Regions from separate parts of the Ornithinibacillus jepli genome, predicted to be linked through region 3. Evidence: riboswitches for the same ligand, from Rfam matches in the RefSeq annotation. Region 3 holds a riboswitch; each other region holds the start of a gene.
The links. A riboswitch is a leader RNA that binds a small molecule or an ion and turns the genes downstream of it on or off. The one in region 3 is predicted to bind cyclic di-GMP.
Positions count from the first base shown of each region.

Region 1: it holds a riboswitch for cyclic di-GMP, as region 3 does, so the genes downstream of both, AB1K81_RS00285 (DUF5667 domain-containing protein) here and AB1K81_RS07670 (competence type IV pilus major pilin ComGC) in region 3, are expected to answer to the same signal.
Region 2: it holds a riboswitch for cyclic di-GMP, as region 3 does, so the genes downstream of both, AB1K81_RS12340 (diguanylate cyclase) here and AB1K81_RS07670 (competence type IV pilus major pilin ComGC) in region 3, are expected to answer to the same signal.
Region 4: it holds a riboswitch for cyclic di-GMP, as region 3 does, so the genes downstream of both, AB1K81_RS13275 (helix-turn-helix transcriptional regulator) here and AB1K81_RS07670 (competence type IV pilus major pilin ComGC) in region 3, are expected to answer to the same signal.

Region 1 covers NZ_JBFEGG010000001.1:57,145-60,354, forward strand. The annotation lists gene AB1K81_RS00280 (DUF4145 domain-containing protein) at 48-1,154, shown strand; cyclic di-GMP riboswitch class I at 1,327-1,412, shown strand; gene AB1K81_RS00285 (DUF5667 domain-containing protein) at 1,488-2,762, shown strand; gene AB1K81_RS00290 (nucleoside hydrolase) at 2,959-3,210, shown strand, end outside.
Region 2 covers NZ_JBFEGG010000003.1:99,066-102,275, reverse strand. The annotation lists gene AB1K81_RS12340 (diguanylate cyclase) at 1-1,522, opposite strand, end outside; cyclic di-GMP riboswitch class I at 1,673-1,758, opposite strand; gene AB1K81_RS12335 (short-chain fatty acid transporter) at 1,983-3,210, opposite strand, start outside.
Region 3 covers NZ_JBFEGG010000001.1:1,467,730-1,470,939, reverse strand. The annotation lists gene AB1K81_RS07675 (type II secretion system F family protein) at 1-1,021, shown strand, start outside; cyclic di-GMP riboswitch class II at 1,251-1,334, shown strand; gene AB1K81_RS07670 (competence type IV pilus major pilin ComGC) at 1,370-1,735, shown strand; gene AB1K81_RS07665 (prepilin peptidase) at 1,847-2,599, shown strand; gene pilM (type IV pilus biogenesis protein PilM) at 2,614-3,210, shown strand, end outside.
Region 4 covers NZ_JBFEGG010000003.1:307,866-311,075, reverse strand. The annotation lists gene AB1K81_RS13285 (TRAP transporter permease) at 1-51, opposite strand, end outside; gene AB1K81_RS13280 (TAXI family TRAP transporter solute-binding subunit) at 145-1,140, opposite strand; gene AB1K81_RS13275 (helix-turn-helix transcriptional regulator) at 1,334-1,966, opposite strand; cyclic di-GMP riboswitch class I at 2,083-2,167, opposite strand; gene AB1K81_RS13270 (S8 family serine peptidase) at 2,314-3,210, opposite strand, start outside.

The DNA of each region.
Region 1 (3,210 bases), 1.4 Mb from region 3:
AAAAGTGTTACGATAGAATTTAGTATTAAAATTTTGGAGGAAACATCATGCAACAACAAGGATACTTTTACAACTTTTTAGAACCGGTTTCTCAAGATTTAGCATTTGTAGCAAAACAGTTAGAGAATAGTATTTTTACAAGTCCAAGAGTTGTCCTAACCCACTCAAGGATTTTTATTGAACATATTTTACAGAAAGTAATGGAGATGGAAAAGCTTCCTACCATTCGTAAGGGGATGCTTATGGATCAAATTAATATACTCGATGAGAAAGGTTATCTTACTGAGGAAATTCGAGATTCTCTTCATTATGTGAGAATGCAAGGGAATCAGGCTGCACATGATCCGAGGAAATTTCGTTATTCTGAAGCTTTATTATGCTGGGAAGCAATTTACATCATTGTAAAATGGTATGTGGAAGTCTATGCTTCTCATAATATCGAAGTTCCGGAATATCAGGACCCGTCTCCACGGAATCAACAAACGTTTGACATACAAGAGCTTGTATTTAAATTAGATGCGTTAGAAGCACGATTATCCGCTGCTTTTACTAAACGTGAAGGGGAAGAGGTAGGGAGAAATACTATTGTAATAGATGAAAAAATTACTGATACTCTCCCTGGAAATACTTCAATTCGTATTATTTCTTATAAGAGTGACTCAATTGAAATTCCGTATTTCCTTCGTGATGCATTTCTACTTCCACAACGTTTTCCAAGGTCAGAAACGTTTTTAATTAGGCTTGGTGCTGAGCAGCATGGAAGAATTATGAGTGAGCTTCCGAGTAACTTAGAAGGACTTTCCAAACATGTGAAACGGTTCTCGGAGAAGAATGAAGGACAATTTTTTGAAGAGCTGAAAATATTTATTGAGGAAGAGAAGATTCGTAGACAGATAGCAACCGATCGTCCCGGAGACCTATTCTTCTTTTTCAAGACGGATTACATTGTTGTAACAGAGGAGTTATCCTTAATTCCTTTAACAGAAAGGCATTTTACTGGTATTCCAAATCTATTAAGACAAATGCAGGAGGACCAGATTGAAAGAGTCGGTCAATTGCCGATGGAATTACTTATATTAGCAAAATATGATCGTGTAGGTATAGGGACGGTTGAAAGGTTATTTGAGCAGTTGAAGGAAATGCAAGGGGTGTAGGAAGGGGATTAGCTCTCCTTCCCTATTCTTTGGAACGGTAAGGTATCAGAGGGAATAATTCTATATACCCCTAAAAAAGGAATTATATAACAAAAAAATAATTCTACTAATTTAGTATGTTATGTTGTATATTTATAGAATAAATGATGAACGAAGATATCATCCGTTCCTCATTTGAAAAAGGCAAATCTATTGAAAGATAGAGACGCAAAGTTACAGACCTAAAGTTCTAGAAACTATGGTGGCTGAACCGCTGAAGAATGGAGAATGATGACCAATATAAGTCTAATTCTATATTCTTCCAATATCTTACTATATTTGGAGGGATTTTTTATGTTTACATTTAGTAAAAACTTTAGAAACGTATTTGTTTCCAGTGTTGTTGCAACGACTTTTGCAATTACTTTAGGAGTTGGCCCGGCTTTAGCCGAGGAAGGAACGGAAACAGAAGTAGAGGATATTGTTTCACAAGAAGAAGATACGAGTACAACTGAAACCGAGGTGATGGATCCTAATGCTGAGGATGAAGTAATAGAAGAAGCTGTTAAGGAAGAAACGGAAACAGATGAAGCTTCAGAGGAAGAGAAAGAAACTCTAGATGAAGAAGAGTCTCCATCCCTAATTCCTGGTGATTTCTTCTACTTCTTTAAAACACTTCGTGAAAACGTTCAGCTTGCATTAACATTTGATGAAGTGAAAGAAGCGGAATTACTTGCACAATTTGCTGAAGAAAGAATAAAAGAAGCTCAAGTTTTAATTGAGGATGGTCAAACTGACTTAGCACAAGAAATTCTTCAAAAGGCAATTGAGCAACAAGAACAAGCATTAGCAACCTATGAAGAAGCTTCTGAAACAGAAGATGTTGAAGATGAAGTAGAGGAATCTACTAATGAAGAGGTTGTTGAAGATGAAACAGTTGATCCAATTCGTGCTGAATTAGAAGAGAAAATGGCATCCAATTTACTTGCTTTAACTGCAGTACTTGAAAAGATTGAGAATCCTCAAGCTAAAGAATCAATACAAAAGAATATCGTGAAAGCACAAGAAAAGCTAGAGAAGAAAATCAATAAAAAACTGGCAAAACTTCAAGAAAAAGAATTAAAGGCTGACAAGAAACTTGCTGAGATTGATGAGAAATTAGAAGCTGGTGAAATTGATGAAAATGAATACCAAGAAGAACTTGCTGAATTAAATAAAGAGTTAGCCGAAGAGCAAAAAGAGCTTCTGGAAGAAGTAAATGAAGAGGCAGAAGAGACTATAAAGGATGTAAGTGAAAAAGGGAAAGAAATAGAGGAAAAGCATCAAGAACTGTCTGATCGTGATAAGGATAAAGCAGAGCAGGCACGTGAAAAGGCAGAAGAAAAGAAACGTGAAGAATTGAAGAAACAAGAAGAGAAGACAAAGGAAGCTGAAAAAAAGAAATGTGAAGAATTGAAGAAGCAAGCAGAAAAAGAAAAAGAAGAAGCAAAAAAGGCTGAAGAAAAACAACGTCAAGAAGCTGAAAAACAGCGTGAAGAGGCAAAAAAACGCTCAGAAAAAGTAGATAAAGAAACGGAAGACAAGCAAGAAAAAGCAGAAAAAGAGCGTGAAGAAGAAAGTGATGAATAGATAGAATAATTGAACCATTAGGGGGAGTGGATTATAATCTACTCCTCTTTTTTTATATTGAGAGCAATTCATTACGAATTTGGTAGATCCGGTAGATCCAAGACACTAGAAATATTTTATCCATTCTATAAAAACGGTAAATAACTAGTAACAAATATTATGGTGCTTTTCTTTCCAGACATGATAAAGGATTGAATTGAATATATATCGTGTAAAGGAGGGGATTCTAATTGCTATAAAAATTTTATTTTTTGGTGATCCTGGTATTGATGATTCACTAGCGCTAATGTATAGCCTTATTGATCCAACTTTTGAAATTGTTGGGGTAGTGACCAGTTATGGAAATGTGACCAAAGACCAAGCAACTGCAAATGCTGCCTATCTATTACAATTAGCAGGGAAGCATAATGTTCCAATAATTCCTGGTGCTTCGCAACCAGTACAGCAA
Region 2 (3,210 bases), on a different contig from region 3:
ATAAAATACTTTTAATCATCTCTCCAGTATGTTTTTCATCTAATTGCTCTAATCGAATGGTTTCGGAGTCTGAGCGTCTTTTCATGTTATAAATAAACTCAGATCCAACAGAATTAGGTGAAATCTCGCTGTCTGTGCAGGAGAAAATCAACGTTAAATTTGTGTTCTCTAACACTTCTGTACATAAATAATTAAACGTATCAATCGTAAAATCATCAGCAAGATGTATATTATCAATAATCATGACTGCAGGATGATTTTGTATACTTTCATTTACAAACCCAGCAATTCTATTTAAAAGGCGATATTTCATATTTTGCTCATTCGTATAATTAAGCGAGCTAGCATAATTTTTATCCATTAATTCAGGAAAATACTTCATTAATTCCGTTTTATATTTTTCAACGATACTATTATCTGTTTCCATTATTAATTTTCGTAAAATATCTATCCACATTTCTTTACTATCCGCGGAAGCGTTATTTAGGCTAAAACTAGAATAGACACTAGCTTTACTCAAATCTAATAAAAAATTTATTTCTTGAAGAAAACGTGTTTTACCTACACCACTAGCACCTTGTACAAAAAAGATTCGCTTACCTGGTTGGTAGGAAATCATTTTGTCATAGGCTTTCACTATTTCCTCAATATGCTCATCTCTACCAACAAGCTTTGTATATAGATTTAACCCATCAAATTCTTCCTTATTAATAATGGAATAGTTTGTTTCTAGTGCGTTGTTAAGGTCCACGATTAATTCATACAAATTCTGATAGCTATACTCATTATCTGTATTTAATAGGTTTTCAAGAACAGGAATTATTTTTGTTATATTTGGGTCTGTTGTTTCCTTAAGTAAGGCTAATTCCTTTCTAGGATCGTTTAAAGATGGTTTTTTTGTCAGCATAGCTAATAAGATTACACCTAAAGAATAGATATCCGACTCTTCATCTTCCGGCATACCCGCTAATACTTTTGGATAGATGTAGGCAGAGTCTTCAAGTTGCTCTCTATGGGTTAATCTTTCCATCTGAACAGTAGCAATATCTTTAAGTAATACTTGATAATCTCCATCTTCTACCTTCAGTTGAATAGAATGACGATTAAGTGAACTATAAATAAAACCTTTAGAATGAAGATAATAAACAGCCGTGCTTATTTTAATAAAGCATTCTATTATTTCTTTAAAGTTCATTTCATATGTCACATGGAACAGATCTTTGGTACCGACGATATAATCTGAAGTAAAAAAGTACTGTGGGTCTGCTTGTAGTTTATTATCGATATAGGAAACAGTATTAAAACTATAATTTTTAATAATTGCTTTACTAGTTAAACTTTTAATTTCAAGAAAACGATTAATAAAGAAGTCAATAATAGACTTCGGCAAATATTCAGTATTTAGTAAGTTTAATAGAATAATTCTATTTTCGTTACGCATATCATATGCAGAGTAAACCATGACATGCCTTTCTTGTTTCAATAGTTCTTTTAGCCTATATCTATTATTAATGATTTCCATTACCTTCACTCCACTTAAAAATCATTCTCATTTATATACGGATCGTTACCATAGATTAGTTAGTAAACCTTGGGAGTATGTATACTTTACCTTATTATTTTCCACCATAATAAAAAGCTATTCATATATGTGAATAGCCAAAAAACCGTTTTTGGTAGCCAGGCGATCATCGTTTTTTCAACATTAGACCCTAAGCTTTGCGTCCTATCCTTTCGAATAGTTTGCCTTTTTCAACATTCTTGTTATTCAGTTACTATTACTTATTACCTATTTTACACCAATTCAATAATAATTCAATAATTTGACAAAATAAATATTTAATGTTTCGTAAAATTATAAATTTAACATAAAATTCTAGTTCTATATACCCTATTTACTATTGAGTAAAACTTTTTTATATAAAATAAAAAAACAAACCTATCTAGTAGATTTGTTTTTTATTTATACTTAGATATTCCCGCTAGAAGAATAACAGTCCTATTGAAATTGGAATAAAGCTCCATAATAGTACCATGACGCAGAAGCCCATAATGTCACGGACTTTTAGCCCAGCTATAGCTAGTAATGGCAATGCCCAGAAAGGTTGGATCATGTTTGTCCATGCGTCCCCCCAAGCAACAGCCATAGCTGTTTTGGCAGTATCTGCTCCAAGTTGTGTAGCGGCTTCCATCATAATCGGACCTTGGATTGCCCACTGTCCACCACCAGATGGGATGAAGAAATTCAAAATACCAGCACTGATGAAGCTTAACCATGGTAATGTATATTCATTTGAAATATCAACGAAGAACAAGGATAATTGTTCAGACAATCCAGAACTAGACATCATACCCATAATCCCTGCATAGAACGGGAATTGAATAATAATCCCTCCCGCATTTTTCACAGCACCAGACACACTATTCAAGAAATTACGCGGTGTTCCATGGAATAAAATCCCTAAAAATAAGAATATAAAGTTTACTATATTTAAATTTAAATCAAATCCATTTTCCACAAAATGATAAATAACAAATGCTAATCCTAGTAAACTAATTAATAGTGATATGATTCTACTATTTTCCAAACGTTCTGCTGGAGTTGTTGCTTCTTTTGTTTCTAGCACTTCTTCATCAATTTCCATTGCTTTAGCCTGTAATGCTAATAATTCAGGATCAATTTGTCCTACCTTTTTAGCTGACTTCATCAATATTCTATTTAGCAATGGGAGCGATAATAATAAGGAAACGACAATAAAAATATTTGGAGCACCAAATAAAGTTTCCGTAACCGGTACTATACCAACTTTTTCTATTACTATATTTTTATCTCCTGCAATCTCTAGTGGAATTGAACCTGACAGTCCTCCATGCCAAAGTAAAAAGCCACTATATGCACTTGCCATTAGTAGGCGATAATCTGCTGAAGGTACACGTTTTGCGACGTGAATCGCTAGTAATGCCCCTACTACTAGACCGAACCCATAGTTGATTAAACAGGCAATGGATGCTACAAGTGTTACAAGTAATACTGCTTGTCCAGGAGAATTAGCTAATTTACTAATCTTTCCTAAAAACTTTTTTACTATCGGACTATTAGCAAGGATATATCCTGTCACGACTATGAGAGACATTTGCATGGCGAACTGTAATAATCCCCAGAAGCCACCGCCCCAGTACTCTACCATTTTAACTGGTGAGCTACCTGTA
Region 3 (3,210 bases):
AGATCTTGTTATCTTTTTAAGGCAGTATGCCACGTTAATTCATGCGGGTATTTCGATATCAGATGCAACGAAAACGATGATAAAACAGTCTGAAAGTATAGTATTAAAAAATGCTTTAACCGATATTGAAAAACAACTTGAAAAAGGACAAGCATTATCGAAATCAGTAGAAAGACATCCTAAAATTTTCCCACCTTTGTTAATCAATATGATTCGTGCTGGCGAGGCAAGTGGTAAGCTAGACGAAATTCTTAATGAAATGGCAGATTACTTTGAAAAAGAGTATCGAAACCGCCAAAAAGTTATTTCGGCTTTAATTTATCCTAGTATTGTTGGTATTGTAACATTATTTCTTACGGGATTTTTATTAATTTTTGTTGTTCCCCGGTTTATAGGAATGTTAAATTCGTTTGGTGGAGATATTCCTCCGTTTACACAGTTTATTTTAAATTTAAGTGATTGGTTAGCAAGTTACTGGTGGGTATTCATATTACTGATTACTATCGGGAGTATACTTTATAAGTACTTCCTGCAAAGGGAAGAATTTGCGTATCGTGTGGATATTATAAAAATGAAATTCCCTTTTCTAGGAACTTTAGTCCATAAAAGTGCTTTAGTTCGTATGACACAAACATTGAGTACACTAGTAAATAGTGCAGTACCTATTTTACGTTCAATTGAAATCACGGAAAGAGTGGTGGGAAATCGAGTGATAAATAGAGTACTTGGAGATTCTAGAAGAGCTTTAGAAGTAGGAGAATCCATTACAAAGCCGATGGAGGGGCATTGGGCGTTTCCGGCATTAATCATACAAATGATTCAAATCGGTGAAAAAACAGGTACTTTAGATAAAATGTTACTGAAAGCCGCAGAATTTTATGAAGAAGAAGTAGAACAGCTATCAAGTCGCATTAAAACATTAATTGAACCAATAATGATTATTATTTTAACCATTATTGTAGGAAGTATCATAACAGCTGTGGTAATTCCGATGTTTTCATTGTTTGAAACCATTCAGTGATAACTTTAAAAAGTCGACGTAATGATTCATGATAACAGTCCACCAGGGATAATAAGCATGGATGGAGGTATTGGTTATCGCAATGGATTAAAAATGGTTTAGGTAATTTTTGAGTTATAAATAGTCAATTAAGTAAGGGTTAGTATAATATATTTTTTACTCGATTTTTATCAGACAAGCAATATATTTTGTAGAAAAAAAGAAACTGATGACGTATAATTAATCTAGGACTTATGTAGGGTACGATGAAGAGCTATCTTTATTTGGGCACTTGGATAGCTAAGAGTGAGTAGTGCAACCGTCCTACACTGTTTATAAAATGATATTTATAAAAGGTGGGGAATAAACATGAGGAACTATTTAAAGAAAGTAATGAAGAAGGAAAAAGGCTTTACATTGGTAGAGTTGTTAGCAGTAATTGTTATATTAGGTGTTATTTTAGCGATTGCTATTCCTAGTGTTGGGAATGTGATTAAGAATGCCCAAGAAGATTCTCGTGCTGCTAGTGTTAAATTGATTGAAAATGCTGCAAGATTAGCAGACATTGCTGGGGACTGGGATCTAGTTGATGATAACGATGATGGAGTTTTATCAGTAACTGAATTAAAGAATGCGGGGTATTTAGAGGATGAACCTGTAATTCCTGGTACAGATGATCCTTATGCCGGAACAGTTGATAAAAACTATGTTTATTCTGGTGAACCAACTTCTTAATGATGAAAAAATATATCGAAAAAATTATTTTAACAACGCCCATGCATGAAATCTGCAGGGCGTTTGTTTAATATATATTATGAAAAGTTACCTAAAATAGGAGAGTTTCAGTTGGAAATACTATTTACTATTTTCTTTTTAATTTTTGGACTGATTTTTGGTTCGTTTTACAATGTAGTCGGCTTGCGGGTCCCTATACATGAATCTTTTACAGAAGGAAGGTCGATGTGTCCAGGCTGTAAGCATTCTTTATCGTGGTATGAACTTATCCCTGTTTTTTCATACATATTTTTACTAGGTAAATGTAAGCGCTGTGGTGAGAAGATATCGATACTTTATCCGATAACAGAATTAGCTACAGGATTTTTGTTTGTTTTAAGTTACCTTACTTTTGGATTGTCTATAGAATTAATGATTTCGCTACTGTTATGTTCTATGTTAGTTATTGTCTTAGTTACGGATATAAAGTACATGCTAATCCCGAATAAAGTACTTCTTTTCTTTTTACCTATATTTATTATCCTACGAATAATCGAACCTCTTACCCCATGGTGGTCGTCCATAGTTGGAGCGTTCATCGGTACTTCAATTATTGCGATTATAATTCTAGTAAGTCATGGGGGAATGGGTGCTGGTGATATGAAACTGTTTGGGGTATTAGGAATTGTATTAGGGGTGAAACATGTTTTACTTGCCTTTTTCCTTTCCTGTATTATTGGTTCAGTAGTAGGGGTTCTTATGCTTTTACTAAAAGTTATTGAGCGTAAACAACCTGTTCCATTTGGTCCTTATATCGTCATTGCAACAGTCATTACATATTTTTATGGTGATCAATTAATTAACTGGTATTTTAATATCCTCTAATGGCAGGTGAAACAATGGGATTATTTAAGAAAAATAGAGTCAATATTGTGATTTCAAACCGAGCATTACGTTATACATACTATAAAAATGCCAAAAATACTTCCCTTACATTTGGAGAAGAAGAGTTGCCTATTGGGGTAATGAAAGACGGAAGAGTAGAGTCAAGAGTTGCTCTTGTAAAAATAGTAAAGAAGCTTGTCAAATCTCACAAATGGAGTGGAAGTAATATTTACTTTTGTGTTCCAGATGATACGGTAGTGATTCGTCAGCTGCAAATACCTGTTACATTAACTATGAATGAAGCGGTTAGTTACGTTAAAACTCAGTTAGGTACTAGTATCTATTTGCCATTTGAAGACCCTTCTATCGCTATTGAATTTTTGGAAGAGGAAGACGAAAAGAGAAATTTGCTTCTATTTGCATATCCAAAAGAGAAAATTATCGAGTTTGAAGGTGCTTTTAAGGAAGCAGGTCTTAAGTCTAAGGCAGTAGACCTTACTTCACCATCAGTTTATAGGTATTATTACAAAAATCGTCAAGAAAAGGCTGATGGAGTTTTACATATTCACTGGAATTTAGATGCATTGTCATTAACTACTTATCGTCTAGAC
Region 4 (3,210 bases), on a different contig from region 3:
AATCTTTTGAGCAGTGATTTCTTCTTGCGTCATTTGCTGTTTATCTATCATAATTTCACTTCCTTTCACTGTAAAATAGGAAGAAAGGGATCAAATGGCGAATCCATGATCCCTTTACTGATGTTTCATTAACTATTTCAACGGCTATTTCAAATCATCTAAGCTTTCAATTCCTGTTGTTTCTCGAGTGACGATTTGCACAACTTCTGGATAAATATGACCGATAAAGGCAACGTTTTCCACTTTAGCTCCTTCAAATTCGCCTGTTCCGTTAACAGCATCAAGTGCCGGAACGTGAACGGTCATCCCAATGTCCTGGTTCCCATCTCGTATGTCGGCTAAGTTTTGTAAAGATGCACCTGTTTCCGTATTCGTTACGTTAATTCCATCAATATTATTATTCCAAACAGTCGCCATTTCGCCACCAAGTGGATAGTATGTACCACCCGAACTACCAGTACCTAATATGAGATCAGCTTTTTCTTCTGTAATATTTAGCTCAGCAATAGGATTATCAAACTCTAATCCTTGTTCTTTATAATAACGTGCTGCACCGGGATGAATTGGTAACCCTTCCTCTCCTTTTAATGCGTTTTCTAATGTCATTTGGACACCTTGGGCATGGGTAATTTCACTTGAGTTTTCTACCATTATTTTTGCTAATTGATATCCTAGTTCCTCACTAATCGTATTCGTATTCGCCATTAAAATTGCATATGCTGTAACTGTCTCTACATCACTATCTAGAAAATCATACATATCTTGTGGAATCGTGTGGCGCTTATAGCCACTGTTCTCTTCAATGTAAGCTATTGCTTCATCGGATAATTCAAGCATTCGTACATCACCAGCAGAAGCTTGTAAACTCTCAATACTACCAGCTGGAAGCCCCAAAATCCCAATGGAGATGTCTATGTTTCCATCCTGTACCCCATTAGCAGCATCCCCAAAACTTTCCTGGAATGCGGTATAATCTCCTTCCTCAAGTCCATATGCTTCTAATATTAATTTTGAAACCGTATTCGTTTCACTTGCTGGTGGACCAATCGCAATATTTTTACCCCCACCTCCACAGGCAACTAACACCATAAGCATACTGAAGAAAATAATCAACATACTTGCAAACCGAAAATTCCGCAAACCTTTCCCCCCCTTTAAACTAAGTTAAATAAATCTAGGTAACAATTTTCATTGTGAATATTATTTTTCAGACTATTCTTTTAAATAGTACGCGCTACCTCCCATATTTATGCAAAAAAAAATAGGATGAGAGATTTGTCCCTCATCCAAAAAGGGTCAGGACCTCCAAAAAGAAGGTCTGACCCATTTAGTTTTATAATGTTATCCAATTATTTTTAATCGCTTTAATCACTGCATTTGTACGGTCTGAAACATGCAGTTTTTTTAAAATAGAACTAACGTGATTGTTTACCGTTCTAGTTGAGATATATAGTTCCTTAGCAATACTGCAATTGTTTAAACCTTTACCAAGCTCTTCTAAAACCTTCCATTCTTGCTCTGTTAAAATTCCAGCTGGTCTAATCGGCTTGTTTCTAGTCAATTTAACATAATCATCTAGTAATACCGTTGATAGTTTCGGATGTATATACTGCTGATCATTTAACATCGATTTCGTAGCAAAAATAAGTTCACTTAACTCCATACCATTATAAAAATATCCATGCAATCCATAACGGAAAAGCTCTCGTAACAAATTATCATCTAAATCAGATGCCCAAATTGCTACTCGGATATTTTGCTCTATAAAGTTATCAATTGCTGCTTGAATATTAATATTGGTATTCAGATCAATAATGACCAGGTCACTTTGAATAAAATTTTCTTTTTTTTGAAATTGATTTGAATCTAGTGCAGTCCAACTATGTTCTGGTAGATTTTCTTCTAGTTTTTCTACTATTATATCCCGTACTAAATCTTTTTCTTTAATTATTGTTATGTTACACATAGCCACTTCTCCCATCAAATTATTAACGTTTAAAAAATGGTAGAAATTGCCAAATATGAATTACTCCATTAAAAAAGACTATTCGAATAGAATAGCCAAAATATCATTCAATCCATTTTGGCAACCAGGCGATCATAGCCTTTCGACCTTAGACCCTTAGCTTTGCGTCCTATCCTTTCAGATAGTTTGCCTTTTTCAGTTGAAAATTAACTTCCTTGATTATCGTAACCTATATCTAGTATAAATAGCAACTAAAAAATACTAGACCTATGTGTGTAATTTATGGAAGAATGATATATTAAAAAAAGAAAGGCACTAACATGGATGTTAGTACCTTTCAATGTTATTTAATTACTTCCTGCTGAATTACCATTCTTTACTTTTTCTTTCTCTTGACCTTTACCTGTATTACCATTTCCACTGCCTTTTCCCTTACCGTTATTACCTTTAGTATCTTCAACATTAGAAGAATCAGTAATAAATAGTCTACCATCTGCTTGCATGCGAGTTTCGTTACCGAAGCGGTCACTTACTTTTACTTCGATAACTGCACCTTCCGCCAGTACGTTGCTCGGTACAGTCCAATAACCAACATAATGACCAGGTGTTGTTTCCATCATCGGAAGTTCAATTGGATTATAGGAAACTACCCCGTTTAGGTTCGTTAATGGCAACAAAATGGAAAACGTTGCTCTTAAGCCAGGTTCGGCATCAAATTCAATTCTTACACTCTCACCAACTTGAAGATGGACATCCTCGCTTGGTGTTAGGTTCGTAATTTCAGGAGCAGTATAATCGGCATCAAGTGTAATTAGCTCAGACGATACGTTCCCAGCAAGGTCTTGTGCTACAACCTCAATGGTATTTTCTCCCTCATCTAGAAGAATTCGTTTAGAGAACGTACCATCTTCTGATACATCAGCTTGTTGACCATTTACAGTAACAAAATCAATATACTCATCCGAAACCATTCCTTCAACTGTAACTGTTTCACGATTTGTCGTATCTCCATCAACTGGACTTATTACGGTAAGCTCAGGAGCATGTGAATCCAGTGTAACCGTAATAGGTTCAGAAATCTTCGCTAGTTCTCCATTAATTAACGTATGGGCAACTAACTCATTCGCACCTTCAACTAGTTCTACATCAAGTGCAAATGCACCTTCATCATTAACATCCTGTATACCAGCAGATTCCCCATTATTAAATAATTCTATCGTAGCTCCTGGAGTTGAAGAACCTTC